2 linked regions of the Verminephrobacter eiseniae EF01-2 genome follow. The protein of the gene in region 1 interacts with the protein of each later gene in a pairwise test. Links are inferred from orthologs where the notes say so. Each region holds a gene or a part of one and is shown on either strand. Other genes may lie near its edges.

Region 1 (4,274 bases):
CGGATGGTGCAACTGGAATCGCTGGGCGAGCGCGTTCTGGGTCTGGCCGGCATGGCACCGGCAGATATCCCGAAAGCCGCCGCCGGGCGCGGCGGGGCGCTGGTGGGCGCGCACGATCTGTCGATCGAGCAGTTGCAGGCCACGCTGGACGACCTGGAGCACCTGACGAACCAGCGTGTGGATCTGATGACGGTGCTCGAATCGCGTTTGTTCGACCAGCATATCCGCAAGAAGATGATCCCCACCCACGAGCCAGTTGCGGGGCGGCCGGCGGGTTCGGGCTTTGGCTGGCGCCTGGACCCGATCAGCGGCCAGTCGGCGCTGCACTCCGGCCTGGACTTCCAGGCGGACACCGGCACGCCAATCCTGGCCGCCGCAGGCGGTGTGGTGGTGGTGCAGGAATTTCATCCCGCCTACGGCAACATGGTCGAGATCGACCATGGCAACCAGGTGCTGACCCGCTATGCGCACGCATCACGCACACTGGTCAAGCGCGGCGACATTGTGCGCAGCGGGCAGAAGATTGCGGAAGTGGGCACCACCGGACGCTCCACCGGGCCCCATCTGCACTTTGAGGTGCTGGTGCAAGGGGTTTTCCAGGATCCGCAGAAATTCCTGAGCGCTGGCGGCACGGACACCGCTGCACCACTGGAGCACGCTTGGTCGGCGGCACGGGGCAGGTAAGATTGCGGTTGCTCCCCGCCCGGAATGACGAGTCGCAATGACAAGACACTTGTGCTGCGCTTGCAATCACGATCGGGGAACCCACTTGAAATCCATTTTTCTTAGGGACTTCGGTCGCCTGGCGCGCTGATTGCAGCGGGGCAGGCGGCCTTGCTCGCATGGCCACCAACTTTCTCACCAAAATATTCGGCAGCCGCAATGACCGGCTTCTCAAGCAGTACCGCAAGACGGTGGTCCACATCAATGCGCTGGAGCCCGAGTACGAGCAGATGTCGCACGAGCAATTGCGCGCCAAGACGCAGGAGTTCAAGGAGCGCGTGGCCCGGGGCGAGTCTTTGGAGAGCATTTTGCCGGCGGCCTTTGCGCTGGTGCGCGAGGGCTCCAAGCGCATCATGAAGATGCGGCATTTCGACGTGCAACTGCTCGGGGGCATGGCCTTGCATTTCGGCAAGATCGCCGAAATGCGCACCGGCGAGGGCAAGACCCTGACCGCCACGCTGCCGGTGTACCTGAACGCGCTGTCGGGCAAGGGCGTGCATGTGGTGACCGTGAACGACTACCTGGCCCATCGCGACGCGCAGTGGATGGGGCGGCTGTACAACTTCCTGGGCCTGACGGTGGGCATCAACCTGCCGAATATGCCGCGCGCGGAAAAGCAGGCCGCTTACCGTGCCGACATCACCTACGGCACGAACAACGAATACGGCTTCGACTATCTGCGCGACAACATGGTCTACGAAGCGCAAGACCGCGTGCAGCAGGGCCTGAACTACGCCATCGTCGATGAGGTCGATTCCATCCTGATCGACGAGGCGCGCACGCCGCTGATCATCAGCGGCCAGGCCGAAGACCACCAGGCCCTGTATGTCACGATGAACCAGTTGGTGCCGCAGTTGGTGCGCCAGGAGGGCGAGGCCGATCTACGCACCGGCGAGGGCGTGACCCGGCTCGGCGATTTCACACTCGACGAGAAGAGCCACCAGGTGTTCCTGACCGAGCAGGGCCACGAGACCGCCGAGCGCATCTTCGCCAGCCACGGCCTGATCGCCGAAGGCGCATCGGTCTACGACCCGGCCAACATCGCGCTGATGCACCACCTGTACGCGGCGCTGCGGGCCAGGCACCTGTACCACCGGGATCAGCACTATGTGGTGCAAAACGACGAGATCGTGATCGTCGACGAATTCACCGGCCGCCTGATGTCGGGCCGCCGCTGGAGCGAGGGCCTGCACCAGGCCGTGGAAGCCAAGGAAGGCGTGACCATACAGGCGGAAAACCAGACCCTGGCCTCGATCACGTTCCAGAACTATTTCCGCCTGTACCACAAACTGGCCGGCATGACCGGAACGGCCGACACCGAGGCCTACGAGTTCCAGGAAATCTACGGCCTGGAAACCATGGTCATCCCCCCCAACCGCCCGAGCCGGCGCAACGACCAACTCGATCTGGTCTACAAAACCACCCGTGAAAAATACGCCGCTGCGGTCATGGACATCCGCGCATGCCATGAGCGCGGCCAGCCCGTGCTGGTGGGCACCACCTCGATCGAGAACTCCGAAATCATCGATCAGCTGCTCAGCCAGGAGGGCCTGCCGCACCAGGTGCTCAATGCCAAGCAGCATGCCCGCGAAGCGGACATCGTCGCGCAAGCCGGTCGTGCCGGCATGATCACCATCGCCACCAACATGGCCGGCCGGGGTACCGACATCGTGCTGGGCGGCAATGTCGAAAAGGATGTGGCTGCCATCGAGGCCGACACGGCCCTGTCAGAGGCCGAGCGCGCCGCCCGGATCAGCGCCTTGCGTGCGCAGTGGCAGATCGAGCACGAGAAAGTCAAGGCGCTGGGCGGGCTGCGCATCATTGCCACCGAGCGCCATGAATCGCGCCGCATCGACAACCAACTGCGGGGCCGCTCGGGCCGCCAGGGCGACCCCGGCTCCTCGCGCTTTTACCTGGGCCTGGACGACGCGCTGATGCGCATCTTTGCCGGCGAGCGCGTCAAGGCCATCATGGACCGGCTGAAAATGCCCGATGGCGAGGCCATAGAGGCCGGCATCGTGACCCGCAGCATCGAATCGGCCCAGCGCAAGGTCGAGGCGCGCAACTTCGACATCCGCAAGCAATTGCTGGAATACGACGATGTGGCCAATGACCAGCGCAAGGTGATTTACCAGCAGCGCAACGAGATTCTGGACGCGAGCGACCTGTCGGATCTGATCGCCGCCATGCGCGAAGACTGCATGACCGACCTGGTGCGCCAGTATGTGCCCGCCGAATCGATGGAAGAGCAGTGGGATCTGCCCACGCTGGAAAAGCGGCTGGCCAGCGAATGGCAGTTGACCATGGCATTGCAGGAACTGGTGCAAGGAGCCAACGCCATCACCGATGACGAGATTCTGGACCGGGTGCGGCAGGCGGCCAAAGCCGCATTCGACGCCAAGGTCGAGCAGGTGGGCCGGGAGAACTTCACGCAGTTCGAACGCATGGTGCTGCTGCAAAACTTTGACACCCAGTGGCGCGACCATCTGAGCGCGCTCGACTACCTGCGCCAGGGCATACACCTGCGCGGCTATGCGCAAAAGCAGCCCAAGCAGGAATACAAGCGCGAGGCCTTCGAGCTGTTCCGGCAACTCATCGACCGGGTCAAGAACGAAGTCACCAAGCTCCTGATGACGGTGCAGGTGCAGTCGCCGACGCAGCTCGAACAGGCCGCGCAGGACATGGAAAGCCGGGCCGAAAGCATTGCCAACGTGACCTACACAGCCCCGACCGACACCGGACAGGTCGAGGCCACGCTGGCCGCCCAGATGGCCGAACGACCCTTGCCGCAGGGTATGCGCGTAGGCCGCAACGACCGATGCCCCTGCGGCAGTGGCAAGAAGTACAAGCACTGCCATGGCAAGCTGGCCTGATCGACCCGCCCCTAGTGTCGCGTCACCGATCATCTGTCGGTCTGCGCTGGCCATCGAAGCGCATCGCGGCGTTGCATCGCTTGCCAATACGCTCGGTATGGGCTGCGCGATGCGCCTTGCGCTGCGCTCCGATGGCTGCGCGCAGCCTACGACATCTGATCGGTGACGCGACACTAGAAGCCGCCGATGACACGGACTCCGATCCATGTCCCCATTGACGCAGAAAGCCCCCATGCCCGTTGATCTTCTTGCCCCCGCCAGTGCCGGCCTGTATCCGATTGCCGGCCTGCGCATCGGTGTTGCCGAGGCCGCAATCCGCAAAGCCGATCGCAAGGACCTGACCCTGTTCCTGCTCGACGAAGGCACCAGCGTGGCCGGCGTCTTCACCCAGAACCGCTTTTGCGCCGCGCCGGTGCAAATCAGCCGCGCCCACCTGGCCAGCGGCCGGCCCATCCGCGCGCTGCTGATCAACACCGGCAATGCCAACGCCGGTACCGGAGCCGATGGCCTGGCGCGGGCCAAGGCCAGTTGCAGCGCGCTGGCAGACATGCTGGCGCTGGCGCCCGAGCAGATCCTGCCGTTTTCCACCGGCGTGATCATGGAGCCCCTGCCCCTGGAGCGCATCGTCGCCGGCCTGCCCGCCGCCCTGGCCAACGCGCAGTCGGACCACGGCGACAC
Region 2 (3,350 bases), 4.3 Mb from region 1 along the record:
GCGGGAACGCCCAGGCCGATCGTCGAGCGGCTCAGTGCCGCGCTCGGCGCCATTTTGTCCCGGCCGGCGGTCAGGGACTCGCTGAGCACGCAGGGCGCGATGCCGGCGTTCATGACACCCGAGCAGACGCGGGCCGCCATCCGCAGCGAGGTAGCGCGCTGGAGCAAGCTCGTCGCGCAAAGCGCGATCACGCTGGAGTGACATACACCAGATGGACACACATGGCGCCCCCGCCTGCCCGCCTTCGGCGCAGCCGGGCAAGGCCATGGTGCGGCGGCTGTGATGCGGCGATCGGCCTGTCCCTAAAATCACGCCATCGGCCAACCCAAGCCCAAGGACCCTTCGTGAAATTCATCATTGACAACTGGTATCTGTTCCTCGTTGCACTGGCTTCGGGCGGCATGTTGCTGTGGCCGCTCATCAAGAACGCCAGGGACGGCGCGCTGACGCCCGCCAGGGTCGTGCAGATGATCAACCGCGAAAAAGCCGTGGTCATCGATGTCTGCGAGACCGAGGAGTTTGCCGCCGGCCATGTGGTTGGCGCCAGGAACCTGCCCCTGGGCCAGATCGAAGAGCGCCTGCCCGGCGTCGTCAAGAACAAGGCGCTGCCCGTGGTTCTGGTGTGCGCCACCGGCGCCCGCGCCCGGCGTGCGGTGACCATGGCCAGGAAGCTCGGCTATGACAACGCCCAGGCCATGGCCGGCGGCCTCGCTGCCTGGCGGGCAGCCAGCCTGCCGGTGGAAAAAACCTGAGCCACGAAAGAGCGCCATGCAAGCCGTGAAGATGTACACCACCGCCGTCTGCCCTTACTGCGTCCGGGCCAAACAGCTTCTGAAGGCCAGGGGGGTGGAGCAGATCGAAGAGCTCCGCATCGACGCCGACCCGGCTGCGCGCCAGCAGATGATGGCGCTCACCGGCCGTCGCACGGTGCCGCAGATCTTCATCGGCCAGACGCATGTGGGGGGCTACGATGACCTGGTGGCGCTCGACGGCCGTGGCCAATTGATGCCGCTGCTGGGCGCTGCATAATGCCCGCACCACCCATGTGCCCGCTGCGGGAGCTGCTTGCCCCGGCGGGTTTCGTTTTGCTGCAACCCAAGCCAAGAGACTGTCACCATGGCCGACCAAGACAATCCCGTGTTCCAGATTCAGCGGGTCTACCTCAAAGACCTGTCGCTGGAACAGCCCAACTCGCCCGCCATCTTGTTGGAGCAAGAGCAGCCCAATCTCGACATACAGCTTGGTGTGGAAGCCACCCCGGTGGGCGAAGGCTTTTTTGAAGTGGCCGTGACCGCCACGGTGCAGACCAAGATCAAGGACAAGACCATGTTCCTGGTCGAGGCCAAGCAGGCCGCGATCTTCGAGATCCGCAATGTGCCCGAGGACCAGATGGGCCAGATCATGGGCGTCGTCTGCCCGCAGATCGTCTACCCCTACCTGCGCGGCAATGTGGCCGACGTGATCAACCGCGCCGGCTTCCCGCCGGTGCACCTGGGCGAGATCAACTTCCAGGGCATGTATGAGCAGCAGCAGGCGCAAGCTGCGGGCGCGGCTGCGCCGGTGACCACGCAGTAATTCGCCCGGGTGCCGCCCGCAGGCTCTGCGACCGCCGGCGCCCGATGCCCATGCGCTGATACGCGATGAAAATAATCGTCTCAGGCGCCGGTGCCTGGGGTTGCGCGCTGGCCCTGAGCGCGGCCCGGCACCCCGCAGGCCATGCGGTCACGCTGTGGGCGCGTGATGCCAGCCAGGCCGAGCGCATGCGCGCCGAGCGGCAAAACGCCCGCTACCTGCCCGGCCTGCCCTTTCCCCCCGCTCTCACGCTCGCCAGCGGCGACCTGGCGGCGCTGTGGCCCGGCGCCGACCTGGTCATCGTGGCCACGCCGATGGCCGCGTTGCGCGGCATGTTGCTGGCATTGCACGGCTGCACGGCGCCGGTGGCCTGGCTGTGCAAGGGCTTCGAGGCGGCCACTGGCGCCGAATCCGGCGGTCTGCTGGCGCATGAAGTGCAAGCGCTGGTAGCTCCTCGATTGCTCGCTGGCGCGTTCAGCGGCCCGAGTTTTGCGCAGGAAGTGGCCCTGGGCCAGCCGACGGCGCTGGTCGCCGCCAGCCCCCATGACCGGGTGCGCGCGGCGCTGGTCGGCGCGTTGCACAGCCCCAGCCTGCGCGTGTACGCCAACGAGGACATCGTCGGCGTCGAGGTCGGCGGCGCCGTCAAGAACGTGCTGGCCATTGCCACCGGCCTGTGCGACGGACTGGCGCTGGGGCTCAATGCCCGGGCGGCGCTGATCACCCGCGGCCTGGCCGAGATGACGCGGCTCGGGGTCGCGCTCGGGGCCCGGCCCGAGACCTTCATGGGCCTGTCGGGCCTGGGCGACCTGGTGCTGACCGCCACCGGCGATCTGTCGCGCAACCGGCGCGTGGGCCTGCTGCTGGCCCAGGGCCGGAGCCTGGCCCGGACCCTGGAGTCCTTGGGCCATGTGGCAGAAGGCGTCTACAGCGCCCGCACCGTGGCGCGGCGCGCTGCGTTGCTGGGGGTGGAGATGCCGATCACCCGGGCCGTGGTGGCCTTGCTCGACGGCCGGCTCAGCCCTGCCGATGCCGTCGCGCTGCTGATGGGCCGGGGCCCGGCATCGGAGCTGATGCATTGACCCTGCCGTCCCCGGTTGCAGATTCCCGTCGAAACTGGCTCCCTCGATCTGCGCCGTTCTGGAGCTTGTTTCAGAACCAAGGCCCGCGTATCTTGCGCCCTGACCTTGCCGCGCCGATCGATGGCCCGACCGGGGCGGCCAGCGCGCAGCGCACCATTGCGAACCGGAAACGAGACACAGCTTGCCCATCATGACGGTAAAAATCGGCATCAACCCCATTACCTGGACGAACGATGACATGCCGGAACTCGGCGGCGACACGCCGCTGGAGGTGTGCCTGTCGGAAACCGCACAGGCCGGCTATCGCGGCACGGAGCTTGGCGGAAAGTTTCCGCGCAACAGCCGCGCGCTGGCGGCGGTCTTGGCGCGCCATGGGCTGGAACTGGTCTCCGGCTGGTATGACGGCCGCATTCTCGATCGGTCGGTCGATGAGGAATTTGCGGCTGCCCTGCCGCATCTGAGCTTGCTGCGCGCTGCGGGCGCTGCGCATGTCGTCTATGCCGATACATCGCGTGGACGTCATGGCGGCATTTTCCAGCCGATCTCCAAGCGCCCGAAACTCCAGGCCGATGAATGGGGGGCCTACGGCGCCAAAATCACCGAACTGGCCGAACGCATGGCCGATTTCGGCGTCGGGATGGCATTCCATCACCATATGGGCACGATCGTCGAAACGGACGCGGAAGTCGGCCTTTTGAT

What was found. Proteins that work in one complex are often made in the same cells at the same time.
Region 2: the proteins of secA (region 1) and secB interact in binary tests that used the Escherichia coli proteins (3 or more experiments, as listed by UniProt). The link is inferred for Verminephrobacter eiseniae EF01-2 from one-to-one orthologs.

The regions. Positions count from the first base shown.
Region 1 is NC_008786.1:4,314,278-4,318,551, reverse strand. The notes cover bases 535-3,796. They hold secA (preprotein translocase subunit SecA), read left to right. Parts: upstream 535-842; coding sequence 843-3,596; downstream 3,597-3,796. Other genes in these bases: VEIS_RS30765 (hypothetical protein), read left to right, coding at 3,611-3,796; VEIS_RS19015 (M23 family metallopeptidase), read left to right, coding at 535-684. In the rest of the region: more of VEIS_RS19015, read left to right, coding at 1-534; more of VEIS_RS30765, read left to right, coding at 3,797-3,814; bifunctional glutamate N-acetyltransferase/amino-acid acetyltransferase ArgJ, read left to right, coding at 3,829-4,274. UniProt on the Escherichia coli protein: Required for protein export, interacts with the SecYEG preprotein conducting channel.
Region 2 is NC_008786.1:52,003-55,352, forward strand. Bases 1-2,845 are described here. They hold secB (protein-export chaperone SecB), read left to right. Parts: upstream 1-1,116; coding sequence 1,117-1,575; downstream 1,576-2,845. Other genes in these bases: VEIS_RS00195 (Bug family tripartite tricarboxylate transporter substrate binding protein), read left to right, coding at 1-201; VEIS_RS00200 (rhodanese-like domain-containing protein), read left to right, coding at 345-752; grxC (glutaredoxin 3), read left to right, coding at 769-1,029; VEIS_RS00215 (NAD(P)H-dependent glycerol-3-phosphate dehydrogenase), read left to right, coding at 1,641-2,651; iolE (myo-inosose-2 dehydratase), read left to right, coding at 2,842-2,845. Also shown: more of iolE, read left to right, coding at 2,846-3,350. UniProt on the Escherichia coli protein: One of the proteins required for the normal export of some preproteins out of the cell cytoplasm. It is a molecular chaperone that binds to a subset of precursor proteins, maintaining them in a translocation-competent state.